2 regions of the Microbacterium sp. MMO-20 genome follow, and region 2 is predicted to be linked to the other one. Evidence: predicted binding sites of a transcription regulator. Region 2 holds the regulator's gene; the other holds the start of a gene.
What was found. Region 2 encodes HspR, which represses chaperone genes until heat shock. Its sites were predicted from a motif close to AAGTTGAGTCNNNNNGACTCAACTT; they were not measured.

Region 1: the regulator HspR is predicted to act here: its motif matches at 10,165-10,189, upstream of WFI52_RS00340 (Hsp20/alpha crystallin family protein).

Annotation. Positions count from the first base shown of each region.
Region 1 covers NZ_JBBCUU010000001.1:47,437-61,686, forward strand. Annotated here, with positions in the region: gene WFI52_RS00300 (CoA-acylating methylmalonate-semialdehyde dehydrogenase) at 1-716, opposite strand, end outside; gene WFI52_RS00305 (PucR family transcriptional regulator) at 908-2,542, shown strand; gene WFI52_RS00310 (APC family permease) at 2,549-3,973, opposite strand; gene WFI52_RS00315 (hypothetical protein) at 4,148-4,555, shown strand; gene WFI52_RS00320 (cupin domain-containing protein) at 4,569-4,925, opposite strand; gene WFI52_RS00325 (NAD(P)/FAD-dependent oxidoreductase) at 4,922-6,358, opposite strand; gene WFI52_RS00330 (alpha-amylase family protein) at 6,577-8,466, opposite strand; gene WFI52_RS00335 (L-serine ammonia-lyase, iron-sulfur-dependent, subunit alpha) at 8,552-10,063, shown strand; gene WFI52_RS00340 (Hsp20/alpha crystallin family protein) at 10,229-10,681, shown strand; gene WFI52_RS00345 (DUF4287 domain-containing protein) at 10,780-11,073, shown strand; gene WFI52_RS00350 (ABC transporter ATP-binding protein) at 11,070-11,789, shown strand; gene WFI52_RS00355 (ABC transporter permease) at 11,786-12,520, shown strand; gene WFI52_RS00360 (MarR family winged helix-turn-helix transcriptional regulator) at 12,535-12,963, opposite strand; gene WFI52_RS00365 (DUF2207 domain-containing protein) at 13,014-14,250, shown strand, end outside.
Region 2 covers NZ_JBBCUU010000005.1:164,395-178,644, reverse strand. Annotated here, with positions in the region: gene WFI52_RS09035 (ATP-dependent Clp protease ATP-binding subunit) at 1-1,211, opposite strand, end outside; gene WFI52_RS09030 (helix-turn-helix domain-containing protein) at 1,301-2,269, opposite strand; gene WFI52_RS09025 (glycosyltransferase) at 2,558-3,658, opposite strand; gene WFI52_RS09020 (glycosyltransferase) at 3,668-4,819, opposite strand; gene WFI52_RS09015 (hypothetical protein) at 5,040-5,666, shown strand; gene WFI52_RS09010 (DUF2252 domain-containing protein) at 5,711-7,054, shown strand; gene WFI52_RS09005 (heat shock protein transcriptional repressor HspR) at 7,058-7,483, opposite strand; gene WFI52_RS09000 (DnaJ C-terminal domain-containing protein) at 7,486-8,487, opposite strand; gene WFI52_RS08995 (nucleotide exchange factor GrpE) at 8,531-9,100, opposite strand; gene dnaK (molecular chaperone DnaK) at 9,113-10,984, opposite strand; gene WFI52_RS08985 (DEAD/DEAH box helicase) at 11,364-13,202, opposite strand; gene WFI52_RS08980 (MFS transporter) at 13,290-14,250, shown strand, end outside.

The DNA of each region.
Region 1 (14,250 bases), on a different contig from region 2:
GACGCCGTCTCGTAGATGTACTGCGCGATCGGAGTCGATCCGACGAACGAGATCGACTGCACGTCAGGGCTTTCGAGCAGCCCGTCGACGGCGAGTTTGTCGCCCTGCAGCACCGTGAACGCTCCGTCGGGAAGGCCCGCCTCCTGCCACAGCCGGGCCATCCAGAGCGCCGCCGAGGGGTCTTTCTCGCTCGGCTTCAGCACGACCGCGTTCCCCGCGGCCAGAGCGATCGGGAAGAACCACATGGGCACCATCGCCGGGAAGTTGAACGGCGAGATGATGCCGACGACTCCGAGCGGCTGCTTGAGCGAGTAGACGTCGATGCCGCTCGACGCGTTCTCCGAGTAGGCCCCTTTGATGAGGTGCGGAAAGCCCGTCGCGAGCTCCACGACCTCCTGCCCGCGAGCGATCTCGCCCATGGCGTCGGAGAGCACCTTGCCGTGCTCCGCGGTGATGATCGCCGCCAGCTCACCCTTGCGGGCGTTGAGCAGCTCGCGGAAGGCGAAGAGGACCTGCTGCCGCTTCGCGACCGAGAAGGCGCTCCACGTCTGGAACCCGCGCACTGCTGAGGCGATCGCCGCGTCGATCTCCGCCTGATCGGCGAGAGCCACCTCAGCGGTGACGGCGCCCGTGGCCGGGTTGTAGACGGGGGCGGTACGTCCGCTGTGCGACGCGACGTCGGCGCCGTCGATCCAGTGCGCGATGACGGGGGTCATGGGTCTCCCTCGAGGGTGGCGAGCCGGTGGAGCCGTGGCTCCGGACAGACCGACCGGCGTGGTCTATCGTTGTCAGCATCCAGTCTGACAGCGAGAGAACGTGATCACGGATGCCTGAGCGTCGCGAAGAACCCAACGATCGGACAATCCGTCCGAGCGCGCCGCCGGAGAGCTTGCCCACCGTGCGAGAGGTGCTCGCCCTGGACGTGTTCGCGGCCGGGCGTCCGGAGGTCCTCGCCGACGAGGCGGCGCTGCAGGAGCGCGTGCGCTGGGTGCACGTGTCCGACAGTGCCGGCGTCGCCCGGCTCCTCGACGGCGGCGAGCTGCTGCTGTCGACGGGGCAGGGGTGGCCGGCCGACCCGGCTGAGCTGGGTGCCTTCATCGGGCGCCTGGCCGCCGCAGGACTCGCGTGCCTCGTGCTCGAGCTCGGTACGCACTACCGCTACGTCCCCGCCGTCGTCATCGACGCGGCGCGCGCGCAGGGGCTGGCCCTCGTCGCTCTGCACAACGAGGTGAAGTTCGTCCAGCTGACCGAGGCCGTGCACCGGCGCATCATCGCCGATCAGTCGGCGGCCTTGCAGGCCCGTGACGAGGTGCGTTCGCGCTTCACCGCGCTCGCACTGCGCGGGTCACCCGCCGACTTCATCGTGCACCAGCTTGCGGCGACGCTCGGGGCGCCGGTGATCCTCGAGAATCTCGCACACGAAGTCGTCGTCGGCAGCGTGCCGCCCGCGCGGGAGCGCGAGCTTCTCACCGGCTGGGAGGCGCGCTCGCGTGCCGCGCACCGCGCGGCCGAGGCGTCGCCCCCGGCCGCGGATGACGCCGACGGCTGGCTCATCATCCCGGTGGAGGCGCGCGGCACGCGCTGGGGGCACCTCGTCGCGCTGCCCGGGCCGCCGCACCCCGCGGGACGCGTCGGGGTGCTCGAACAGGGCGCGATCGCGCTCGCGCTCGGGCGGCTCACGGATGGTGTCGGCGAGGAGTGGGCCCGGATCGGGCGCCGCGCGCTGCTCGAGGACCTGCTGTCGGGCCGCTTCGGCGCGTTCGGCGCCGCGACGGCGCGTGTCGAGGCATCCGGCGTTCCCGTCGATGGCGCGTGCCTCGTCGGTCTCGTGCTCGCCGGAGGAGGAAGCGCGATTGCCGAGGCGATCGTCGGCGGGGTGGATGCCGCGGCGCAGGCACTCGGCGGTCGTGCGCTGTCGTCGGGACGGCCGGCCCCCGGAGCGGAGGGGCGCGACGGCATCCGCCTGCTGCTCTCCCTGCCTCCGCGCCTCGCCGTCGACGACGCGCTCGTCACGAGATTCGTGCGAGAGCTGCCGCTGCCGCCGGGCGTACCCGCACGCCTCGTCGTCTCGGTCGGACCGGTGGCGAACGACCTCGAGGGCGGCCTCGCGTCGCTCGGCGAGGCCATCGATCTGTCGCGGTCGCCGAGCGGGCGCGGGCTGCGTGGCGGTCGGCCCGCGGGCGAGGGTGGGGTGACCGGCGGCACGCTGGAGATCCGGCGCAGCGACGACCGACCCCTCGCGCGCCTCGTCGCGAGCCTGCGCGACGACCACCGGGCGCTGGAGCACGGCGAGCGGATGCTCACACCGCTCATCGAGTACGACCTGCACCGAGGCGGCGACCTCCTCGATGTGCTGGGCGCGATGCTCGCGCACCCGGGCAACCGCACGGCTGCCGCGTCCGCGTCGCACCTGTCGCGATCGGTGTTCTATCAGCGCATCGCGCTCATCCAGGATCTGCTGGGAGTCGACCTCGACGACGGTGAGGTCCTCACCGCGCTGCACTTCGCCCTGCTCGTGCGGCGGTCCGCCGTGCGGGCGTGACCGGCATCAGCGAGCGGTCGTCGCCGTCCGCGCCGGTGCGCCGAGATCGATATCGACCGGGGCGTCAGGTCGGCCGCGCTTCACGAAGCGCGTGAGGACCGGGTAGAGGAGCACGCCGAAAGCGAGGATGCCGAGGCCCACCCAGAGTGCGCCCGGCTCCTCGTGGAAGGTCGAGATGACCATGTACACGGTGAGTGCGGCGGGGAGGGCGACAACGAGACCGACCGCGACCCACCCGCCGCGGACGACGAACGGGCGCACGAGGTTCGGGTAGCGGCGGCGCAGCACGATGAAGGCGGCGAACTCGAGCATGAGCGCGGCGAGGTTCGTGATGATGTCGGCGTTGACGAGAGTCGCGAAGTCGAGCGCGCAGAACACGGCGAAGATCGCGCAGCTGACGAGGATCGCGGCGGTCGGCGTGCCGTAGCGTCCGTCGCGCGCGAGCGCCTGCGGCAGATACCCGTCGGCGGCGAGCACTTTCGGCACGCGCGAGCCCGACATGAGCAGCGACGAGAAGAGGCCGATCTGGCTGACCAGTGCGCCGACCGTGATGGCGAGCATGAGCCACGGCCCACCGAGCAGGCCACCCGCCGCGGCGAAATCACCGTCCTCCCACGCGGTGACGTCGTCCGCGTGCAGTCCGGACGCGAGGGCCGCGATCGTCGGCAGGATGTAGGCGATCGCGATGAGCGGCAGGGAGATCGCGAGAGCCTTGAGGTAGGTGCGACCCGGTCGATCGACCTCGCCGAGAACGGTCGACGGCTGGTCCCACCCGATGTAGTTCCAGATGACGATGCCGAGACCCGCGCCGAAGGCGGCCATCGGCGTCTGTTCGGGAGCCGTGAAGGGGATGGCATCGAGCGCGGCGGAGCCGCCGAGGATGCGCAGGAGTCCGAGCACCGTCATGACGAAGAACGGGAGGAGGATCAGGACCATCAGCAGCACCGAGAAGTCGCCGACGAGGCGCGAGCCGCGGATGTTGAGCCAGGCGAGCGGCACCATGAAGGCGATCGCGGTGAGCCAATGCCAGTCGAGGCTCACCCTCCCGTCGAAGAGGGAGAGGATGGCGCCGTTGCCGCGTTCGAGCGCGGGAAACCACTGCGCGAGGTAGTCGACGGCGATCACGGGGTACAGGGCGGTGTCGAGGAACGCGTTGAGCCACTGCCAGATGCCCACTGTGAAGCCGGCGAAGGGCCCCAGCGCAGACTTCACCCAGTAGTAGTAGCCGCCCTCGACGGGGATCGCGCTGCCGAGCTCCGCCGACATGAGCGCCGTCGGCACGCTGAACACGATCGGCACGACGACGAGGGCGAGCAGGGCGATGCCCGCCCCGGACGTCGAGATCAGCTCCTCGAGGCCGAAGGGGCCGCCCGAGACGGAGAAGTAGATGATGCCGACGAGCGTCATCGTGCGCAGCTTCTTGCGGGTCATCCCGAGGTCCTCTCCATCGCGGTCCGAAACGATTCTGCGTTCCCACGTGGCGGATCTCCGGCGACGATCTGAGGGGTTCTCCGGGCTCCGCGAGACGGACTGTCGGGTGCTCCGTTTCTCGGTCGGGTGATAGGGTGCCCCTGACGCGCGTCGGCGCAGACCGGAGGAACCCACATGACTGCAACTCGCCCTGTCCGCACGGCCCTCGCCGCGGCATCCCTCGCTCTGCTCGTCGCGCTCGCCGGCTGCTCGGGTGCGAGCTCGACGCCGGCGACGACGAGCGCGTCGGCGCAACTGCCCGCTCCTGTCATCGCGGATCTCACGGAGATCGACGGCACGACCGTCACGGTGCCCGTGGGCGGCGCAGTGGACCTCGTCGGCGACGACGAAACCTTCACCGACTGGACGGCGGACATCGACGATCCCGAGGTGGTGTCGTTCACGCCCGGCAAGAAGGATGCCTCAGCCAGCTTCAACCCCGGTCTCACGGCGCTGTCGGAGGGAGACTCCGCCGTGACCCTCACGAACAGCTCGACGGGACAGAAGGTGGAGTTCGAGGTCGAGGTCACCGCCAAGCGCTGACCCGAGTCTGTCGCTACGCCAAGTAGATCTTGCGCAGCGTTTCGCGCACCGTCCAGACGGTCTGCATGCCGGCGCTCAGTCGCACCACCGCGCCCGGCGCGAGTTCGACGGCGTCCAGTGCGGGCGAGACGAACTCCACCGTCGCATCGCCGGCGATCACGACGAAGACCTCGTCGATCTCGGTGTCGCGCATCGCGCCGACGGTCATCTCCCAGACGCCGATGCCCATGTCCTCGTCGAGGTCGACCGCGCCCGTCGACGGCGAGCCCGAGACGATCTGTTCCGCAGGGACCGCGGCGAGCGGCACGGGCACGGTGAGAGCGGAGACGACGACGCCGGCTTCCAGTTCGCCCAGGTCAGAGCCGCTCACGAGTCGAACCCGAGCCCGAGCGCGTCGAGGGTCTTCAGCAGCAGATTCCGCTTGCCCTCGTTGTGATCGGCGCGGTTCATCGACCATCGCGTCAGGTTGATTCCCACCGCCGCCGCCGGTTCGGGCGGGAACGGCAGCGGGCGCTTCCGCACCATCTCCAGTCGCGTGCGCTCGGTGTCTTCACCTGCCAGGAGGTCGAGCATCACCTCGCCCGCGAACCGCGTCGACCCCACTCCGAGCCCAGTGAAGCCGGCGGCATAGGCCACGCGGCCACCGCGCGCCGTGCCGAAGAACGCTGTGAACTGAGTCGACGAATCGATCGCTCCCGCCCATTCGTGCGAGAAGCGCAGCCCCTCCAGCTGCGGGAACGTCGTGAAGAAGTGGGAGGCGAGCTTTCGCCACACGTCGGGACGGTGCTCGTACCGCGGGTCTACGCGACGCCCGTAGTGGTACAGCGCGTCGTAGCCTCCGAAGAGGATCCGCCCGTCCTGCGTCGGCCGGTAGTAGTGGAACTGATTGGCCATATCGCCGATGCCCTGGCGATCACGCCATCCGATGGCATCCCACTGCTCCGAGGTGAGCGGCTCGGTCATCAGCGCGTAGTCGTAGACCGGCACCGTCATCAGCTTGTTGCGCGCCAGCAGCGACGGGAAGACGTTCGTCGCGAGCACCGCCTGTGCCGCGCGCACCCACCCACCCGACGTGATCACCGTCACGCCGGCGGACGACGAATCGAGCGACGTCACGTGCGAGCGCTCGAAGATCTCGACGCCGCGCTCCTCGCAGGCCCGCGCGAGCTCTGCGGCGAGCCGCGCGGGGTGCACGAGCGCGCTCGACCGCTTCTCCCAGATCGCCGCGAGGTAGGTCGGCGAGTTCACCGAGGCGCGCACCGCCTCCTCGTCGAGATAGACGACATCGGGATCGTCCGCCGCTTCGGCGCGCCAGTCATCGAGCCACGCGAGCTGGTGCTCCTCGATCGCGGGGGCGAGTTCCCCCGTCCGCTCGAACTGCACGTCCAGGCCGAGGTCGGCGACCGTCCGCTCGATCTCGTCGAGGTTCTGCCGCCCGAGTCGCTCGAGCGTGTCGATCTCTTTCGGCCACCGGCTCGCGCCGTTCTCGTGCCCGTGCGTGAGGCTCGCCTCGCAGAAGCCGCCGTTGCGGCCGGACGCCGCCCAGCCCACCCGCTGCGCCTCGACGATCACGACGCGTCTGTGCGGATCGCGGAGCTTCGCGAGAAGGGCCGTCCACAGCCCCGTGTACCCCGCGCCCACGACGACGAGGTCGGCGCGCACCGTTCCGCGCAGCGGCGGCCGGTCGGGGCGGAGCGCTGCGGGCAGATCGTCGATCCAGAAGACGCCCTCGCGGGTCTGGTCGAGACTGTGGTCGACGACGGATGCCGAGGGTGCGCTTCTTTCGAAGACGGTGGTTCCCACGGGGATCACTTCCTGTCATGGCTCTGGACGGCTCGCCGTGCGGCGGGAGCGCCGCGCGGCTGTCGTCGGCCATTCAATACGCCGGATCGAGTCGGATCAAGAGGAGCCGCACACCTCGGACGATCATCCGCCCCGCAGACGTTCACCAGACGGACCGTCCGCCCGCGCGTGTGCGGAGCCCGCCCCGCGGCGCACACCCCGTCCGATCGGGTGACCGATCAGAGCGGAGTGACCCGCACCCAGACGAAGCCGTGCGGCGGGAGGGTGAGCCCCTCGTCGAGGTCGACCTCCGCGTCGTGGACGAGGTCGTACGCGTCGCGGGCGAAGCCCGACAGCGTCAGCGGATCGATCTGCACCTCGGCATCCCCGACGTTGGCGAGCGCCAGCACGCGCGTCTGCGCGCCCGGCCGCTGGTAGCCGATGACCGAGGGGTGCGGCGTGCGGAACCCGATGAGCTCGCCGCCCGCAAACTCGCTCGCCTGCTGCCGCACGGCGATGAGCTTCGTCAGCCGGCGGAAGACGCGCCCGGCGGGGGTGTTCACGTCGGTCCGCTCGGCGTATCGATCGCGCGGTCGATTGCCGCGGTGGACCCAGCGGCTGTCGCCCCGGCGCACCGGGTCGTCACGATAGGAGTAGTCGTTGAGCTGGGCGACCTCGTCGCCCAAGTACAGGAGCGGGATGCCGCCGGTCGACAGCGCCAACGCGTGAGCGAGCACCACCCGGTCCTCGCCGCCCGCGTCGCCCGCTTCGATTCCGGCGAGCGACGCCGTCGTTCCCGTGACACGCGCGTCCCCGGTGGTCGGATTCTCTTGGAAGGCGACGCCGCGCGCGAACGTGCCGTCGTGCCGCCCCGTGTAGAAGCGGTTGAGGAACTGCCGGTGCGCGTAGCCGTCGATGCCGTAGCGCGCGGCATCCTCGTCGGCGAAGGTCCACCCGATGTCGTCGTGGCTGCGCACGTAGTTGACCCACGCCGTGCCGGTGGGCAGGGCGTGGCGCTCCTCGAGGGCGTCCTGCAGGAGCCGCCCGTCGCGCGTCGCGAGCGCCTCCCACGTGAGCGCCATCTGCAGCGGGTTGTACGACAGCTGGCATTCCTCGGGCGAGATGTAGGTGACGACCTCGTCGGGGTGCACGATCGCCTCCGACTTGAACACCATGCCGGGCGCCGCCATGGCGAGCACGGCGTTGAACGCCTGCAGCAGCAGGTGCGCTTCGGGGAGCGACTCGCACGAGGTCCCCAGGCGCTTCCAGATGAAGGCCACGGCATCCATCCGCAGCACTTCGACGCCGCGGTTCGCGAGGAACAGCATCTCGCCCGCCATCGCGCGGAAGACCGCGGGGTTCGCGTAGTTGAGGTCCCACTGGTAGTGGTAGAACGTCGACCAGATCCAACGACCGTCGTCGAGCTGCACGAACGACCCGCGGTGGTCGTCGGGGAAGATCTCGCGTGTCGTCCGCTCGTACGCGTCGGGCATCTCGCGGTCGTCGAAGATCAGGTAGAAGTCGGCGTACTCGGGGTCGCCCGCGACAGCCTTCTTCGCCCACTCGTGCTCATTGCTCGTGTGATTGAAGATGAAGTCGACGACGAGCGAGATCCCGGCCGTGCGGAGGTCCGCGGCGAGATCGGTGAGCTCCTCCATCGTCCCGAGGCTCGGATTGACCTTCCGATAGCTCGACACGGCGTAACCGCCGTCGTTGTCGCCGTCGGGGGAGTCGAACAGCGGCATGAGGTGCAGATAGGTCAAGCCGAGCTCGCGGAAGTACGGGATCTGGTCGCGGATGCCGGCGAGGTTGCCGGCGAATCGATCCACATAGGCGACGCCGCCGAGCATGCGCTCGGACTGGAACCAGCCGGCATCCGCTTCGCGCTGCGCGTCGCGCACCTTGAGTTCCAGCGGCCGTGCGTTCCACGAGGTGGATGCCGCGGCCACCGTCGCGGCGAGTTGCTCCTGCCCATCGGGCCGCTCGCCGTAGAGCCGCGTGAAGAGGCCGTGCAGACGCGGGAACTGCGCGTCGAAGCGACCCCGGAACGCGTCGTCGACGCGCCCCGCCGCCTCCGCGGCGTCGAGGGCCGCCGTGCGGTCGGATGCGAGTGTCGTGAGCGCGGTCACGGTAGGTCAGTCCCCATGCGGATCAGCCTACGGCGCAGGCTGCGCGCGCGTGCCATCGCGCGGCGGCCCGGCGTAGGCTCGAAGGATGAGTGCGTACGTTTCGGCGTTCGAGCTGTTCTCCATCGGAGTGGGACCCTCGAGCTCACACACGGTCGGCCCCCTGCGGGCCGGGCGCGACTTCGCGGCGCGCATCCATGCGCTCCCGGGTCTCGCCCGCGTGACGTGCGCGTTGTACGGCTCGCTCGGAGCCACCGGGATCGGTCACGGCACGCCCGACGCGGTCGTCGCCGGCCTCCAGGGTCACGAGCCCGAGACGGTCGACCCCGATCTCGTCCGTGGCGCGTGGGCCGATTGGGAGGACGGGGCGTCGCTTCTCGTGGCCGGCGAGAGGCCCGTTTCGTTCGCCCGCGCCGACATCGCCTTCGAGCCGCGCACGCGCCTGCCCGGTCACCCGAACGCGATGACGCTGCAGGCCTGGGATGCCGCGGGTGCCGTCCTCGCCGAAGACACCTACTACTCGATCGGCGGCGGATTCATCCGCCGCGAAGGCGCCGACATCGAGGTGGCCTCCACGCCGTTCCCCCTGCAGTTCTCCACCGCCGCCGACCTCCTCGCGCTGTGCGACGAGCGGGGTCTCACGATCGCCGAGGCCGCCCGCCGCAACGAAGAGGCGCTGCGTCCCGAAGAAGACGTCGCCGCGGGGCTCGACGCCATCTGGGACGCCATGACGGCGTGCGTCGACGCGGGGCTCCACTCGGACCACACCGGAGGCGTGCTCCCCGGCATCCTGCGTGTGAAGCGTCGTGCGAGCGCGATCCGCGAACAGCTGGAAGCGGCGGAGGCGGGAACCGGGCGCGAGCTCCCCGGGGAATGGCTGGGCGCGTTCGCCCTCGCCGTCAATGAGGAGAACGCCGCGGGTGGCCGCGTCGTCACCGCGCCGACCAACGGTGCCGCAGGCATCGTCCCGGCCGTCGCGATGTACTGGTGGCGCTTCCTCGCCGATTCAGGGCTCGGCTCGTCGACCGCGGTGACGCCCTACGGCGAGCTCGTCGGGTCGGCGCTGCTCGGCCTGCACCCGCCGGACGGCGCCGGAGCGCTCGGCGCACTCGAGACGCCCGATCATGAGGACGAAGCCGCCTTGGCGGAGGCGAACCGCCGCCGCGGCATCCGGCGCTACCTCCTCACGGCGACGGCGCTCGGCTCGCTCTTCAAGGCGAACGCGTCGATCTCCGGCGCCGAAGGCGGATGCCAGGCCGAGGTCGGTTCGGCGTGCGCGATGGCCGCGGGAGGGCTCACGGCCGTCATGGGCGGGACGAACCGGCAGATCGAGAACGCCGCCGAGATCGCGATGGAGCATCACCTCGGTCTCACGTGCGACCCGGTCGGCGGTCTCGTGCAGATCCCGTGCATCGAGCGGAACGCGATCGCGGCATCCACCGCGGTCACGGCGGCCCGACTCGCCCTCCGCGGCGATGGGGAGCACTACGTGTCGCTCGACATGGTCGTCGAGACGATGCGGCAGACGGGCATCGACATGTCCACGAAGTACAAGGAGACGAGCGAGGGCGGTCTCGCGGTCAACGTCATCGAGTGCTGAGCGCTGCCCACGGGCGCAGGGTTCACGCGCGCGTCGCGGGTTCGTCGGCGCATACGGCTGAGGCCGTTGGCACTCTCAGGGGGAGAGTGCTAATCTGAGATCGGTTGAGTCGGCTAGGCTCAACTTTGAGATCATCCGCAATCATCTTGGACAAGGGAGAGAACAATGGCCACTCATGACCCGTTCCGCGACCTCGACCGCCTCGCGGCGGGGCTCCTCGACACGCGACGCGGACCGCGCCGAATGCCGATGGACCTGTACCGCGACGGAGACCACTACGTGCTGACCGCCGATCTGCCGGGCATCGACCCCGGCTCCGTCGACGTCGACGTCGACGGTCAGCTGCTCACCATCCGTGCCGAGCGCACTCTCAGCGAGGGCGAGGGCGTCAAGTGGATCACGCGGGAGCGTGAGGCCGCGAGCTTCCTCCGCCAGCTCAATCTCGGCCAGGGCATCGACACCGACGGCATCGCCGCGACCTACAACAACGGTGTGCTGACGGTCACGATCCCCGTGAGCGAGAAGGCCAAGCCGCGCAAGGTGCACGTCGTCTCCGACGCCGCGTCCACGGTGCAGGCGCGTGAGTCCACGTCGGAGCCGCAGCCGATCGACCAGTAAGAAGACGCAGCGAGAACGGGATGCCGGGTTCACACCCTCGGTATCCCGTTCTCGTCGTCTCCCACCGCGGAGCGCTCGGGGGTTCTAGGCTGAGCGGCATGTCATTCCAGGCGTACCTCGACAACATCGAGGAGAAGACCGGTCGCACCCCGCGGCAGTTCATCGACGAGGCGACGGCACGCGGGTACGGCGTCGACACGAAGGCGGGCGAGATCATCGCGTGGCTCGCCGAAGATTACGGCCTCGGGCGCGGGCACGCCATGGCGCTCGTGCACGTCATCACGAAAGGACCGAAGATCGACGCGAAGCACGTCGGCTCGGGCACGACCCACAGCGATGCGACGGACACGCTGTGGCTGGAGGGCAAGGCGTCGAACCCGGCATCCGCATGAGTCCGACCGCCGTCGAGGTGCGGGGACTGCGCGTACGGCGGGGCCGGACCGAGGTGTTCTCCGGGCTCGACGTCGCCATCCCGACGGGCTCGATCGCGGGCCTGCTAGGCCCGTCCGGGTGCGGCAAGACGACGCTTCTGCGCTCGATCGTCGGTGTGCAGCAGATCGCCGCGGGCACGGTGACCGTGCTGGGCGCTCCCGCCGGCAGTCGCGGTCTCCGTCGCCGGGTCGCCTATGACACGCAGGCCGCCTCGGTCTACTCGGATCTGACGGTGCGTCAGAACCTCCGCTACTTCGCACGTATTCTCGGGGCGCCGCGCGGCGACGTCGACCGAGTGATCGGCCAAGTCGGGCTGCAGGGGCAGGCCGATCGGCTCGTCGGTGCGCTCTCGGGCGGTCAGGAGAATCGCGTTTCGCTCGCCGTCGCGATGCTCGGTACGCCGGAGCTGATCGTCCTCGACGAGCCCACGGTGGGGCTGGACCCTGTCCTGCGCGCCGAGCTGTGGGACCTCTTCCGCGCGCTCGCCGACGCGGGCACGACGCTGCTCATCTCGAGCCACGTCATGGACGAGGCGCTGCGCTGCGACAGACTGCTCCTCCTTCGTGCGGGTCGTCTCATCGCCGACACGACGCCTGCGGGGCTGCTGGAGAGCACTGGTGCGTCCGATCCGGATGCCGCATTCCTCGCCCTGATCCGACGCGAGGATGCCGCGTGAACGGCGCGCGCACCCTCGCCACCGCAGGGCGGGTGCTGCGTCAGCTCGGACACGACCCGCGCTCGATCATCCTCATGCTCGTGGCACCGAGCCTGCTCGTCGGCCTCTTCGCCTGGCTGTTCAGCGATCAGGACGGCGTGTTCGACCGCGTCGGCGGCCCGATCCTCGCGCTCTTCCCGTTCGTCGTGATGTTCCTCATCACGTCGATCACGACCTTGCGCGAGCGTCGCAGCGGCACCCTCGAGCGGCTCATGACGACGCCGCTCGGCAAGGCGGACTTCATCGCCGGGTACGCGCTCGCCTTCGGACTCATGGCCGTTCTTCAGGCGGTCGTGACGGTCGCCTTCGCGGTGCTCGTCTGCGGCCTCGACGTCGACGGGCCGCTCTGGCAGCTCGGCCTCGTCGCCGTCGTCGACGCCCTGCTCGGCACGGCGCTCGGTCTCCTCGCGAGCGCATTCGCGCGCACCGAATTCCAAGCGGTGCAGTTCATGCCGTTGCTGGTCTTCCCGCAGATCATCCTCGGGGGTCTCTTCATGCCGCGTGATCAGATGCCCGACGTCCTCCACGCGATCAGCGACTGGCTCCCGCTCAGCCACGCGATCGATGCGGTGAACGCCGTCGCCACCGGCGCGGACGGGTGGGACCTGTGGCGGCCGCTTCTCATCGTCGCGGCTTTCGCCGTCGCCGCGCTCGTTCTCGCATCGCTCACGCTGCGTCGCCGCACAGCCTGAGGCCGGACGTCGGATCAGCAGCCGCGCAGCTTCGTCGCGAGCGACTGCAGCTGGCTGAGTTCGGCGTCGCTCAGCACCGACATCCGGTCGGCGATCGATCGGCCATGCGCGGAGGCGACGCGCCGGAACGCGGCGATCCCCTCGTCGGTCGCGCGCAGGATCGCGCCGCGGCCGTCCTGCGGGTCCGGGCACTTGGCGAGCAGGCCGCGGGCGACCATGCGATCCACGAGCCGCGAGACGCTCGGCTGGCTGATGAGCATGTTCGCCGTCACATCGCGCAGGCGAGCCGTCGCGGACTCGCCACGCGTGACGGTCAGCAGCACGTCGTACTCCGCCTGCGTGAGGTCGGTCTCGGAGAAGTCGGTGCTGATCTCGCGGAACACCTCGTGCTGCGCGCGAAACAGGCTCTCCCACGCGGCGACGGCGAGGCGGCGATCGGTCATGGCGTCCACTGTAGTGCGCGGCGCCGACAGGGCGTCCTAGGGTGGGGGGCATGACCCGATCCCGCCTGCGAGCGTCCCCTGCCGGCACCCTCGCGACGCCGCTCGCGAAGCTCGCCGCGGGGTTCGCGGCGACGCTGATCGTTGCGTTCATGGCCGCTCTGATCTCGCCGGTGACGGCGTTCGCGGCATCCGCGGATCGCGCCCTCACGGCCGTCTCCGGTGACGTCGACGACTTCACATTCGACTCGTTCGACGCCGACTACACCCTCACCCGCGCCGATGACGGCACGAGTCGGCTCGAGGTCGTCGAGACGATCGTCGCCGTCTTCCCCGAGAGCGACCAGAACCGCGGCATCCGCCGCCTCGTCCCCGACACGTACAATCACCAGCCGCTCCACCCGCGGCTGCAGTCGGTGACCGACGAGAACGGTGTGCCGCGCGAGAGCGAGACGGAGGATGTCGACGGAGCGCTCTCGATCGTCTCGCGCGCCGACTCGTACGTGCACGGACGCCAGACGTATGTGATCTCGTACACACTCGAGAACGTGACGTGGGACTTCCCCGACACCGGGCTGGAGTTCTACTGGGACGTCAACGGCGTCGATTGGGCCCAGCCGTTCGGCGCGGTCACGGCGCGCCTCCACCTGGACGCGGCCCTCGCGTCCGCCCTCACGGGCGAGATGGCGTGCTATCAAGGCGGCCAGGCGGCGTCGGATGCCTGCGCTTCGATCACCTCCCAGACAATCCCGGACGGAGGTGTCGTCATCACGGCATCGGCCGGGGCGCTGGCACCGCACCAGACGCTCACGATGTCGGTGGGGTTCGTGCCGGGGACCTTCGCGCTGTTCGACGACAACTACTTCGATTCGCCGTTCGGATGGATCCAGGGCGTCGGCGTGCTCGGTGTGGTCGGCGCGGGCGCGCTCGCGATCCGCGCGCGGAGGCGCCCGCTCGCCGATGATCCCGGGCGTCCGACGATCATCGCCGAATACGATCCGCCGTCGAACGTCGATGCCTTGGAGAGCGCTGTGCTTCTCGGCAAGCGCGACAAGGCGGTCGCGGCGGAGATCCTCGAGCAGGCCGTCTCCGGCTCGATCCGCATCGTCGAGGGCGATCGCACCTGGACGGGCAAGACGAAGCTCGTCGCGGAGCTGGTCGACCCGGCGCGCGCCGACGCCGACGGTCACGTTCTGCTGCAGGCGCTCTTCCCGAGCGGGATGCCGGGAGAGCGCTACGAGTTCGGAAAGCAGGATTCGCGACTCGCGTCGCGCGTGCAGAAGCTGCTCT
Region 2 (14,250 bases):
GGGATGCCCGTCCATGCCGCGATGACGGCGGCGATGTCCTCGTCGGTGACCTGCTCGTTGACCATGCGCTCACCGGTCGGGTTCGCCTCGGCACGCTCGGCCTCGGCGACCTCCTGCTCGAGGCGCTTGATCGTCTCGTACTCCAGCTTCGACGCGCGCGCGTAGTCGGCTTCGCGCAGCGCCCGGTCCCGGTCGGTGTACGCCTGGTCGAGCTGCTTCTTCAGCTCGCCGACGCGGTTGAGTCCCGCGCGCTCCTTCGCCCAGCGGGCTTCGAGTGTCGCGAGTTCGGCCTCCGCGGCATCCATCTGCTCACGCAGCTTCGCGCGGCGCTCCTTGGACGCGTCGTCCTTCTCCTTCTTGAGGGCGAGGTCCTCGAGCTTCATACGGTCGACCTGGCGCCGCAGCTGATCGATCTCGACGGGCGACGAGTCGATCTCCATCTTGAGTCGGCTCATGGCCTCGTCGATCAGGTCGATGGCCTTGTCGGGCAGCTGACGGCTCGGGATGTAGCGATTCGACAGGGATGCCGCGGCCACGAGCGCAGCATCGGCGATCGTCACGCCGTGGTGCGCCTCGTAGCGGCCCTTGAGGCCGCGCAGGATCGCCACCGTGTCCTCGACCGACGGCTCCCCGACGTACACCTGCTGGAAGCGGCGTTCGAGCGCGGCATCCTTCTCGATGAACTCGCGGTACTCGTCGAGGGTCGTCGCGCCGATGAGGCGCAGCTCGCCGCGCGCGAGCATCGGCTTCAGCATGTTGGATGCCGCGACCGACCCCTCGCCGCCGCCCGCGCCCATGAGCACGTGCAGCTCGTCGATGAAGGTGATGATGCGACCGTCGGACTCGGTGATCTCCTTGAGGACGCTCTTCAGGCGCTCCTCGAACTGGCCGCGGTACATCGCGCCCGCGACGAGCGCGGAGATGTCGAGCGAGACGAGCTCCTTGTCCTTGAGTGACTCGGCGACGTCGCCGGCGACGATGCGCTGGGCGAGGCCCTCGACGACGGCGGTCTTGCCGACGCCGGGCTCGCCGATGAGGACGGGGTTGTTCTTCGTGCGGCGCGTGAGAACCTGGCTGACGCGGCGAATCTCGCTGTCACGCCCGATGACGGGGTCGAGTTTGCCCTGGCGAGCACGGTCGGTGAGGTTGATCCCGAACTGTTCGAGAGGGCTCTTCTGCTCCTCCTGCCCGGGTTGGGGCTGTGCGTTCATGCGTTCTCCTGAATTCTGCGCGACTCAAAGTTGAGTCATCTACGCTCAAGTTTAGCGCGCCCAGCCCCCGAGGACAAGAGGGGTCGACGTCACGCAGCCTCCGTGGCGGACGTGCAGGCGAACCGCGCGCGGTACGCGGTCGGGCTGAGGCCGAGCATGCGGGTGAAGTTCTGCCGCAGCACGGCGGCCGAGCCGAATCCGCTTTCGAAAGCCACGGCATCCAGCCCCAGGTCCGTCTGTTCGAGCAGGCGCTGCGCGTGGATGATGCGCTGCCGGGCGAGCCACGCGGCGGGCGTCGTGCCGTAGTCGGCCTTGAAGCGGCGGGCGAATGTGCGCGGCGACATGTGCGCGCGAGCGGCGAGCTGGTCGACGGAGAGGTCGAGGCTGAGGTTCTCGAGCACCCAGTCGGTGATCGGCGAGAGCGAGAGCGACGTCGTCGCGGGCAGCGGTGCCGCGATGAACTGCGCCTGCCCGCCGTCGCGCTGCGGGGGCACGACCATGCGCCGCGCGATCGTGTTGGTCATCTCGGCGCCGAGCTCGATGCGCAGCAAGTGCAGGCACGCATCCAGCCCCGCCGCCGTGCCGGCGCTCGTGATGATGCGCCCGTCCTGCACATAGAGGACGTTCGGGTCGACGTCGATGTCGGGATACATCGCGGCCATGGTGTCGGCGTAGCGCCAGTGCGTCGTCGCACGCCGACCGGCGAGCACCCCCGCGGCCGCGACGACGAACGCGCCGCTGCAGACCGTCAGCACCCAGGCGCCGCGCGCGACCGCGCGCCGCACGACCTCGCAGACGCGCTCGTCCACGTGCGCCCAGGCCGATCGCGGGATCGGCGTGATGACGACGAGGTCGGCCTCGTCGGCGAAGGCGAGGTCGGCCTCGACGTTGATCGAGAAGCCGATGTTGCTCGGGACGACGCCCGGATCGGGTGCGACGATGCGGAAGTCGAAGGTCGGGATGCCGTCATCCGACCGGTCGAGCCCGAAGGCCTCGCACGCGAGGCCGAACTCGAACGGCGCGAATCCGGGCTGCACGACGCACGCGATGGTGTTCATGGCAGAAATCATACACACATCGTCGTTTCTGCCACTCGTGACACTATTCGCATGCTCGTAGCGTTTCTGCCATGATCACCGTTCTCGTCCTCACCGGCCTCTTGTCCGCCGCCGCGATCGTCACCACCGCCCGCGCCCTGCGGGTCGACGGCTACCGCCGGGTCCCCACCGACTCGTCCCGGCTGCCGTGATCCGCTGAGCCGCGCCCGTGTGCGCAACTCCTTCGATCACGCGGCCTGCGCATCGTCGAAACGATTCGTCGGGCCGATTGGGACCACAGTTGAGGAGTTAGGAACGTCGGGGCAGCGCCCGCACGGCGTCGAGCAAGACGCCGGCCGACCGCGCCCAGTCGAAGCGCGCGATGTGAGCGGTGCCCGCGGCGACGACCTCGGCGAGACGGGCCGGATCGTCGAGCGATCGCACGGCGGCGGCGAAGGCCGCGGCGTCCTCTCCCGGCGCGTACAGCGCACCGCCCCCCGCGACCTCGCGGAAGATCGGCATGTCGGTGACGACGGCCGGCACACCGAGTTCGAGCGCTTCGGCCACCGGCAGCCCGTACCCCTCGTCGAGGGATGCCGAGACGAGGACCGCCCGATCGGCGAGGAGCGCGGCGTACTCGGCATCCGTGACGCCGCCGTGGAGCACGACCGCCGCCCCCGCCGGGTCGACGAGCGCCTCGAGCTCGGCGCGGCGGGTCGGCGAGATGCGCGACAGCAGGTGCAGCGTCCGTCCGGGGAGGGACGCCGCCGCGCGGATGAGCGTCTCGACGTTCTTGTACGGCATGAACGAGCCCATGTACACGAGATTCTGCGCGCCCGGCTCGACGGCCGCCTCGGGCGGGAGCAACGCAGCGAGCCGCTGAGGCGCATTCGGGATGACGACGACCGGGCGCTTCGTCAGCTTCACCCGGGCGAACTCGGCGGCGCTCGTCTCGCTGACGGTCGCGACGACGTCCGCGGCATCCAGCGTGAGCCGCTGCGGCACGTAGGAGAGGTGGAAGAGGCGCCACCCGAGCCGGACGTACCAGGGCAGGTCGCGCGGGGGCGTGCGGTGCCGGTAGTAGATCGTGTCGTGCAGCGTCAGGATGAGCCCGAACCGGCGGCCCAGAGATCCGATCGTCTGCATCGGCGAGAAGACGACGTCCGGCCGGTAGCGGTTCAGCAGCAGCGCCGTGAACGGCTCACGCACCGCCGTCGGGGCGTGGATCGTGAGCGTGCGAGCGCCGTCCGGGAGGAGCGGGATCTGCGCGGCATCCCACACCAGGAAGACGACCTCGATACCCGCCGCGGGGGCCGCGGCGTGAACCGCGGCGGCGAGCTCCGCCGAGTAGCGGCTGATGCCGTCGTGGAAGTCGGTGCGGATGTACCGCGCGTCGAAGAGCAGCCGCATGTCAGCGCCTCACGCGTCGAGAGGTTCGCCGCGGTAGAGCTTCTCGAAGGTGTCGAGGGTCTTCTCGATGTCATGGATCTCGACGCCGTCGAGCGAAGCCTGCTGCATGCGCAGGTACTCTTCAGGCGACGCGGTCAGGACGAGGCGGAGCTTGTCGGCGAGGTCGTCGACGTTCCCCGGCTCGAAGAGGTAGCCGTTCTCGCCGTCGTGAACGAGGTGCGGCAAGGCCACGGCGTTCGCCGCGACGACGGGCAGGCCCGAGGCCATGGCCTCCATCGTCGCGATCGACTGCAGCTCGGCGATCGACGCGATCGCGAAGACATCGGCCTTGCCGTACGACGCGCGCAGTTCCTCTTCGTCGACGCGACCGTGGAAGGTGACCCGATCCTGGATGCCGAGGCGCTGCACCGTCTGTTCGAGGTTTCGACGCTGATCGCCGCCGCCGACGATGTCGAACGTGATGTTCGGCAGCTCCGGCGCGAGCTTCGCGACGGCGCCGAGCGTGACTTCCACGTGCTTCTCGGTCGTAAGGCGGCCGACGAAGAGGACGCGGTGGTGCTCGCGCGGGGTGAGGTCGGGGGTGTAGTTGCGCTTGTCGATGCCGCAGCTGATCGGGATGACACCGTGGATGTCGATCGTCTGCTCGAGAAACTCCGCCGCCTTGCGGGTCGGGGTCGTGACGGCGCGGGACATGTCGAACGTGCGCTTGGCGTCCTCCCACGCGAGCTTGACGACGACCTTGTCGAGCACGGGCGGCAGGGTCGTGAAGTCGATGATGTTCTCGGCCATCACGTGATTCGTCGCGACCACCGGGATGCCGCGCTGGTGGGCGATGCGCGTGAGCCCGCGCCCGATCACGATGTGCGACTGACTGTGCACCACGTCGGGCCGCACCTCGCTGAGCACCTTGCGGGCGTAGTGCTTGCTGCGCCAGGGCCACACGAAGCGCAGCCAGTCGTGCGGGGGCCAGCGCACGCCCGGAAGGCGGTGCACGGTGAGATCTTGGCCTTCGATGTTCTCGGTGAAGGTGCCGTGGTTGCGGTGGCCGACACTGGGCGTGACGACGTGGACGTCGTGGCCGCGGCCGGCGAGACCGGCGGAGAGCCGCTCGGCGAAACGGGCGGCTCCGTTGACGTCGGGAGCGAACGTGTCGGCCGCCATCACGATGGTCAGCGGCGTGCGTTCGGGGTCGCCGTCGCCGGTCGCGGGCGATGTCGCGTGGGGAGTCACGGGATGGTGGCTGCCTATCTCTGCGGCGTTTCCGACGGGGTCTGTCGGTGATGCGTCGAGTCTACCCGAGGGGCTTTCCGGGGCTGGGGCCGACACCGCGGCCGCAGGCTCGTCGCGGCCCCGCCGTCACCGCTCCGCCTACCCTGGAGGCATGATGCGCCTGGATGCCGACGCCGACCCGACCCGCTGGGTGCCCGTGACCGGATCGCTGGGTCTGCGCGGCCGTCGCCACCGCAAGAAGGCGATCGGGATGCTGCTGGCGCAGGCGAACGCGGCGATGGGCGCGACGCCGCGGACAGGCGGCGGCCGGGTCGCGGCCTGGGCGATGAGTCAGGCGGTGCCGATGCTGCTGCGTAAGGCCGACGGCCGGGTGCTCGTGTGGGTTTGGAAAGACGATCCCGAGCTCGTGGTCGCGCTCGCCCAGGTGCAGCAGGCCACGCCGCAGCTGCGCGCGGCGCGGGCGATGATGCCGATGGAGTACGACGACACCGAGGATTTCCGCAGCCCCTTCCTGGGCGCGGGTGAGAAGCTCGCGGTGCCGCTTCCGCCGGCGCGGCCGGTCGGCACCGGGGCGGATGCCGCGGCATCCCCTCCGCCGTACGTCACCTACACGTGGGACACGGGCGACGCCTTCGTCACGCTGACCGCGGTCGGCGGCGATCGTGAGCGCTTCGGCACCGCGGACTCCGCCCTCGACGCGCTCGCACGGAGTCTGCGCCTCGTCGGCGACGTCCCCCTCGCGGGATCGGGAGACGTGCTGCGGCTCGGCCCGAGCTGAGCCGTTCGTCTCGGGGGAGAGCGACCGCGTGCCATCATGACGGCATGGTGAACCCTGCGAGCCTCGCCCCCGCCTCGACCGCGCGGCGGCTGGAGGCGGGTACCGCGGCGCGGAAGAACACCCCGCGCCGACGCCTTGCCGACCTGGTCGTCGACGGGCGTGATCCCCTCGGCATCCTCGCGGCGCAGAATGCCACGCGCGGCGCCGACCTCGTCCCCCTGCGGCGCGAGCGCATGTCGGAGAGCGCGTTCGCCTTCTACCGAGGAACGGCCGCGCTCATGGCGGCCGACCTCGCCGCAGGCCCCAGCAGCGGCATCCTGGTCGCCTCGTGCGGCGATGCGCACGTGTCCAACTTCGGGTTCTACGCGTCACCGCAGCGCACCCTCGTCTTCGACCTGAACGACTTCGACGAAGCGGCGTGGGCGCCGTGGGAGTGGGATCTCAAGCGCCTCGTCGCGAGCATCGTGATCGCGGGGCAGTCGACCGGGCGCGACGAGGCGGCCACGACGAGCGCGGCGCGCTCCGCCGTGCGCCAGTACGCCACGTCGCTGCGCCAGGGCACGGCGGCAGCCCCGCTCGCGCGGTACTACCAGCACTTCGACGCGGCCGGAGGCCTCACCGGCGGCAGCAAGGCGTCGCGACGCGTCCTGACGCGCGCGATCGCCGACGCGTCGAGGCGCACGACGGAGCAGGCGGCGCGCAAGCTCACCCGAGTGGATGCCGAGGGCCGCGTCCGCTTCATCGAGACTCCTCCCACGATGACGGTGCTCGACCCGGATGTCGCCGCGTCCGTCAGCGACGCGCTGGCGGCCTACCTGGAGACGACGCGCGCCGACATCCGCCTGCTGCTGAAGCACTACGAGATGGCCGACACGGTGCGCCGAGTCGTCGGGGTGGGGAGCATCGGGACGAGATGCTACCTGTCGGCGCTCGTCGACGGCGACGGCTCGATGCTCCTGATGCAGACCAAGGAGGCAGGGCGCAGCGTCCTCATCGACCACGGCCGCTGCGCACAGCCGCCCGACCTCGACGGACTGATCCGGGCCCGGGGGCAGGGAGCGCGCGTCGTGGCGATGCAACGGATCCTGCAGGGCGTCTCCGACCCTTTCCTCGGGTTCTTCCGCGGAGAGCGCGACTACTACGTGCGTCAGTTCCGCGACATGAAGGGCGGCATCGACGCCGAGGTGCTCGACGACGAGTCTTTCGCCCTCTACGCCCGGGCGTGCGCCGCCGTTCTCGCACGTGCGCACGGGCAGTCGCCGTCGGCCGGGGAGGTGGTCGGCTACATCGGGGACGGGCGCATCGTCACCGACGCGATCGTCGCGTGGTCGCAGGCGTACGCCGACCTCTCACGTCAGGACTTCACGGCGTTCGCCGCCGAGGCGTGAGCGTCAGTCGTCTGCCGGCGGCCGCCACACCACGACTTCCGTGGCGCGCCGGACGCGCGTGCCGTGGCGGAGCGTGACGACCGATCCGGATGCTCCTGCGGCGAATACGCGCGAGCGACTCTCCACCTCGTCGCGCAGCCGTCCTTCGAGATCGCGCACCTGCGCGCGCAGCGACCGCACGGTGTTCTCGAGCTCGATGAGTCGCGAGATCGCGGGCAGGCTCATGCCCTCGGCGGAGAGCGAGGCCACCTCGCGCAGTTGCTTGACGTGCCGCAGCGAGTACCGGCGCGATCCGCCCTGGGTGCGGGCGGGGACGACGAGGCCGAGTCGGTCGTACTGGCGGAGCGTCTGCGGGTGCATGCCCGCGAGCTCCGCCGCGACCGTGATCGCGAAGATCGGGGCCTCCTCGTCGACCTCGTCGTGCGCCATGACTACTCCCGCGCCTTCGCCATCAGCTCGGCGCGCGGGTTCTCCTTGGGCTCTGCCGCCTGGAAGGCGAGGAGAGCCTCCTTGGCCCTGTCGTCCAGGTGCGCGGGTACCGCGACCTGGACCTCGGCGAGCAGATCACCCGTGCCCTTGCTCGAGGCCACACCGCGCCCCTTGACGCGCAGGACGCGCCCCGACGGCGTGCCGGGGGCGACGCGCAGCTTGACGGGATCGCCACCGAGCGTCGGAACCTCGATCGTCGCGCCGAGCGCCGCCTCGGGGAAGGTGACCGGCACCGTGAGGCGCAGGTTCAGGCCGTCCCGTGTGAACACGGGGTGCGGGCGCACCGTCACCTGAACGACGATGTCGCCCGGTTCGCCCCCGTCGGGCGACGGCCGGCCGCGACCGCGCAGGCGGATCTTCTGCCCGTCCGCGACACCCGCGGGGATCTTCACCTTGAACGGCTTGCCGTCCTCTCCGGCGAGGGTGATCGTCTCGCCGCGCACCGCGGTCTGGAAGTCCAGTGTCGTCCGCGCCGTGACGTCGGCGCCGCGATGCGGGCCGCCGAAGCCCTGGAAGCCGCCGCTGGACTGGCCGAAGCGCCCCGACCCGAATCGGCCGGATCCCTGCTGCTGGCCGAACATCGCGAACAGGTCGTCGAAATCGGCCGACTGGTACGAGCCGCCGCGCGAGCCTCCGCCGAAGCGGCTGAACACGTCTTCGAACCCGCCCGTACCGCCGGCGCCGGGTGCCTGGAAGCGGGCACCGCCCGATCCCATCGCGCGGATCTGGTCGTACTCCTCGCGCTGGTCCTTGTCGGACAGCACGGCGTACGCCTCGCTGATCTCCTTGAACTTCGCCTCTGCGGCGGCATCCCCCTGCGTCGAGTCGGGGTGGTACTTGCGCGCGAGCTTGCGGTACGTCTTCTTCAGGTCGGCTTCGGAGACGTCCTTGGCGACGCCCAGTGTCTTGTAGAAGTCCTTATCGAACCAGTCTTGACTGGCCATGGACACCTCCCTTCTCGGGGTTGAGTCTCGTCGGAATCACCACTCAGTCGGGCGAGCCGGCGACGACGACCTTCGCCGGACGCAGCTCGATGTCGCCCAGGCGGTAGCCCACCTCCACGACGTCGAGGATCGTGCCGTCGGCGACGCCACCGGGGTTGGGCGCGTGGAAGATCGCCTCGTGCTGCTGCGGGTCGAACGCCTCACCGGCGGTGCCGTAGGTCTGGACACCGAGCCGCGACACGACGGCACGGAGCTTCTCGGCGATGACCGCGAGAGGCGACCCCTCGGCGAGGTCGCCGTGCTTCTCGGCGCGGTCGAGGTCGTCGAGCACGGGCAGCAGCCCCTTCGCGACCGACCCCGTGGCGCGGGCGATCTCCACCTCGCGCTGCTCTTCGGTGCGGCGGCGGTAGTTGGCGTACTCCGCCTGCACGCGCTTGAGGTCGAGCAGCAGATCCTTGTCCTCATCGGATGCCTCGGCCACGGCAGCGTCGTCGGTCTGCTCCGCCCCCAGGATGTCGTCGACCGTCAGGGAGTCCTCCTGCGAGTCGGGGCCGGATGCCGTGGCATCCGACCCCTCGTCACCGGGGACTTCGTTCTCGAAGTCCTTCGTCATGTTCCGATTCTCTTACTTCTTGTCGTCCTCGTCATCGACGACCTCGGCGTCGACGACGTCTTCCTCGGGGTTGGGCGTCTCGCCGTTGCCGGGCTCGCCGACCGTCGGGTCGCCCTGCTCACCGGCAGCCTGCTGCGAGGCGTAGATCGCCTCACCCAGCTGCGACTGCGAGGCGTTGAGCTTGTCGAAGGCCGTCTTCACGGCATCCTCGTCGTCGCCCGCCAGCGCGGACTTCAGCGCGTCGACATCGGCCTGGACGGAGTCCTTGACCTCGGCCGGCAGCTTGTCCTCGTTGTCCTTGATGAGCTTCTCGATCGAGTACGAGAGCGTCTCGGCCTGGTTGCGCACCTCGGCCGACTCGCGACGCTTCTTGTCCTCGGCGGCGTGCTCCTCGGCCTCGCGCACCATGCGGTCGATGTCTTCCTTCGGGAGGCTCGAGCCGCCCGTGATCGTCATCGACTGCTCCTTGCCGGTGCCCTTGTCCTTCGCGGACACGTGCACGATGCCGTTGGCGTCGATGTCGAACGTGACCTCGACCTGCGGGATGCCCCGGGGAGCCGGCGCGATGCCGGTCAGCTCGAAGGTGCCGAGCGGCTTGTTGTCACGCGTGAACTCGCGCTCACCCTGGAACACCTGGATCGCGACCGACGGCTGGTTGTCGTCGGCGGTCGTGAACGTCTCGCTGCGCTTGGTCGGGATGGCGGTGTTGCGCTCGATGAGCTTCGTCATGATGCCACCCTTGGTCTCGATGCCGAGGCTCAGGGGGGTGACGTCGATCAGCAGCACGTCCTTGCGCTCCCCCTTGAGGACGCCCGCCTGGAGGGCGGCACCCACGGCGACGACCTCATCGGGGTTGACGCCCTTGTTGGGCTCCTTGCCGCCGGTGAGCTGCTTGACGAGTTCGGTGACCTGCGGCATGCGGGTCGAGCCGCCGACGAGGACCACGTGGTCGATGTCGGCGACCTTGATGCCCGCCTCGGCGACGACGTCGTTGAACGGCTTCTTCGTGCGGTCGAGCAGGTCCTTCGTGAGGTCCTCGAACTTCGCGCGCGTGATCGTCTCCGAAAGCGACACGGGGCCGGTTTCGGTGAGCGACAGGTACGGCAGGTTGATCGAGGTGCTGGTCGAAGACGAGAGCTCCTTCTTCGCCTGCTCCGCGGCCTCCTTGAGGCGCTGCAGCGCGATCTTGTCGCCCGAGACGTCGACGCCGGTCGTGTTCTTGAACTGCTTGATCAGGTAGTCGACGAGGCGCTGGTCCCAGTCGTCACCGCCGAGCCGGTTGTCACCGGCCGTGGCGCGCACCTGGATGGTGGAGAAGTCGTCGTCCTTGCCCACTTCGAGCAGAGAGACGTCGAACGTACCACCACCGAGGTCGAAGACGAGGATGAGCTCGTCCTCCTTGCCCTTGTCGAGGCCGTAGGCCAGGGCCGCCGCGGTGGGCTCGTTGATGATGCGCAGCACGTTGAGGCCGGCAATCTCACCGGCATCCTTCGTGGCCTGACGCTCGGCGTCGTTGAAGTACGCAGGCACCGTGATGACCGCGTCGGTGACGGTGTCGCCCAGGTACTGCTCGGCGTCGCGCTTCAGCTTCTGCAGGATGCGCGCCGAGATCTCCTGCGGCGTGTACTGCTTGCCGTCGATCGGCTGGGTCTTCCAGTCGGTGCCCATGTGGCGCTTGACGGAGGAGATCGTGCGGTCGACGTTGGTCACAGCCTGGCGCTTGGCGGTCTCGCCGACGAGCACCTCGCCGTCCTTCGTGAACGCGACGACCGAGGGGGTCGTGCGGAAGCCCTCGGCGTTGGTGATGACCTTCGGCTCGCCGCCCTCGAGGACGGCGACGACGGAGTTCGTCGTACCGAGGTCGATACCTACTGCACGTGCCATGTGTTGTTCCTTTCGCGGAGAAATCTGTGGGGTTGAGTCGTAGAGGCTCAACTTGTGATGGATGCCACGTTACCCGCGGCTTCCGTCCGTGTCAAGTGAACTTGATATGAATCGGCTCAACTTTCGCCTCACCCAAGGGTGCACTCGTTTCACGCGAGGGTGCATTCGTTCCTCGCGAGGTGCATTTGTTTCACGCGAAGGTGCACTCGTTTCACGCGAAGGTGCACTCGTTTCACGCGAAGGTGCAGCCACAGGAGAGGGGGAATGCACCCTCGAGAGAAGCGGCCGCACCCTCGGCCGAAAGGAGTGCACCCTCGGCGAAGAGGAATGCACCCTCGGCGAAAAGGAGTGCACCCTCGGCGGGCGGGCGGAGGTGGGATCAGTCGTCGTAGCGACGGCGCGGGCGCTCCCGGCGGTCGTCGCGATCGCGGTCGCCGCGCTCGGGGCGCTTCGCGGAGCGCTGGAAACGGTCCGGCTTGATCTCGATGAGTCGGCCCGAGATGCGGGTGTTCGCGAGGCGGTCGAGCGTCGCGCGCGGGAGGTCTGCGGGAAGCTCCACGAGCGAGAAGTCGGGTCGGATCTGGATCGCGCCGAAGTCCTCGCGGCGGAACCCGCCCTCGTTGGCAAGCGCCCCCACGATCTGCCGCGGCTCGACCTTGTGCCGGCGGCCGACCTCGATGCGATAGGTCGCCGTCGCCCCGTCGCGCCGCTCGCGGCGCGGCCGGTCACCGCGCTCGCCGCGCTCACCCTGGTCGCGGTCACGCCCCCGGTCACGGTCGAACCGGTCACGGTCGCGGCGCACGGGCTCGTCGTCGGCGGCATCCAGCAGCAGCGGCGTCTCGCCCTGTGCGACGACGGCGAGCGCGGCCGCGACATCGGCCTCCGGCACGTCGTGGTGGCGCACGTAATGGTTGATGATGTCGCGGAAGCGGTCGATGCGCTCGGTCTCCGACAGCGCCGCCGTGATCGCGTCGTCGAAGCGGGTGAGGCGCGTCGCGTTGACGTCGTCGGCGCTCGGCAGCGACATCTCGGTGAGCGGCTGGCGCGTGGCCTTCTCTATGGATGCCAGCATGCGACGCTCGCGCGGAGTGACGAAGCTGATCGCGTCGCCGGTACGGCCCGCGCGACCCGTGCGACCGATCCGGTGCACGTACGACTCGGTGTCGATCGGCAGGTCGAAGTTGACGACGTGGCTGATGCGCTCGACATCCAGCCCGCGCGCAGCGACGTCGGTCGCGACGAGGATGTCGAGCTTGCCGTCCTTCAGCTGGTTGACGGTCCGCTCGCGCTGGGCCTGCGCGATGTCGCCGTTGATCGCGGCGGCCGTGTACCCGCGGGCACGGAGCTTCTCGGCGAGGGTCTCGGTCTCGTTCTTGGTGCGGGTGAAGACGATCATCCCCTCGAACGGTTCGACCTCGAGGATGCGGGTGAGGGCGTCGACCTTCTGCGGGTACGACACGACGAGGTAGCGCTGCGTGATGTTGGTCGCCGTCGAGGTCTTCGCCTTGACGTTGATCTCCTCCGGGTTCTTCAGGTAGGTGCCCGCGAGGCGGCGGATCTGCGCCGGCATCGTCGCCGAGAAGAGAGCGACCTGCTTGTCGTCGGGGGTCTCGGCGAGGATCGTCTCGACGTCTTCCGCGAAACCCATCCGCAGCATCTCGTCGGCTTCGTCGAGAACCAGGTACTTCAGTTCGGAGAGGTCGAGTGTGCCCTTGTCGAGGTGGTCCATGATGCGCCCGGGCGTGCCGACGACGATGTGCACCCCGCGGCGGAGCGCAGAGAGCTGCTGCCCGTATCCCTGGCCGCCGTACACGGGGAGGACGTGGACGCCCTTCAGGTGCGCCGCGTACGACTCGAACGCCTCGCAGACCTGGAGCGCGAGCTCACGGGTCGGCGCGAGCACGAGCGCCTGCGGCGTCTTCTGCGACAGCTCGAGGCGCGACAGGATCGGCAGCGCGAATGCCGCCGTCTTGCCCGTGCCGGTCTGCGCCGTGCCGAGGACGTCGCGCCCCTCCAGCAGCGGGGGGATCGTCGCCGCCTGGATCGCCGACGGCGTCTCGTAGCCGACGTCCTTCAGCGCTTTGAGGACGGGCGCGTCGAGGCCGAGTTCGGCGAACGTCGGAGTGGAGGCGGGGTCGGATGCCGCGACCACCACATCTGCGGTGTGCGCGTCAGCGGCTTGTGCGTCGGCGGAAGGGGTCGCGATATCGGATGCCATGGTGACCACGGTATCCGCCTCGGCCGTCATAGTCTGAGCACGCACCGTGACGGCGCCGTCACCACCCGTTCATCGAAGGGCCTCAGCATGACCGACATGGACCCCGCTTCCGCCCCGAAACCCCCGATGCCCGCCGACACCCGAGCGCTCGGCGCGATCGGCGAGATGTTCCAGGACTCGGGCGACGAGCGGCAGGTGCCGCGCCGCCAAGTCCGTTCGTGGGCGATGTGGGACTGGGCGACCCAGCCGTTCAACTCCGTCATTCTGACCTTCGTCTTCGTGTCGCTCTACCTCGTCTCGGACCACTTCCTCCCGGCGGACATCGCCGCCCTCGCAGATAAGGACCCGGTGAAGGAGCGAGCCCTCGCCGACCTCTCGAGCGGATACGGGCTGATCTCCACCCTCGCCGGCGTCCTGATCCTGCTCGTGGCTCCGGTGCTCGGCCAGCTCGCCGACCGCGCGGGGCGCAAGAAGCGCTGGCTGCTCGTGACGACGGTGCTCCTCGCTCTCATCCAGTTCAGCCTCTTCTTCGTCTTCGCCGACCCGATCTACTTCTGGTACGGCGCGGTCATGGTCTCGATCGGCGCGGTCGTCTCGGAGATCGCGGGAGTCAACTACAACGCGCTGCTCGTGAGCGTGTCGACGCCGCGCACCGTGGGCCGTGTGAGCGGGCTCGGCTGGGGGCTCGGCTACATCGGTGGCATCCTCGCGCTCGGCCTCGTCGTCGCACTGACCTTCGCGGACTGGTTCGGCATGGACACCTCGAACGGCCTCGCCTACCGGCTCATCGCCGTCGGCTGCGCCGTGTGGACGATCGTGTTCTCCATCCCGCTGTTCCTCAACGTGCCCGAGCCTCCCGCGCGGGCGGGCGACGGCAGGCGTGTGAGCTTCTTCGGCGCGTACCGTGAGCTCGTGCGCGACGTCGCGCGGCTCTACCGCGAGCACCGGTCGACGTTCTGGTTCCTCGTCGCGAGCGCCGTCTACCGAGACGGACTCGCGGGCGTCTTCGCCTTCGGCGGGGTCCTCGCCGCCGTCGCGTTCGGCTTCT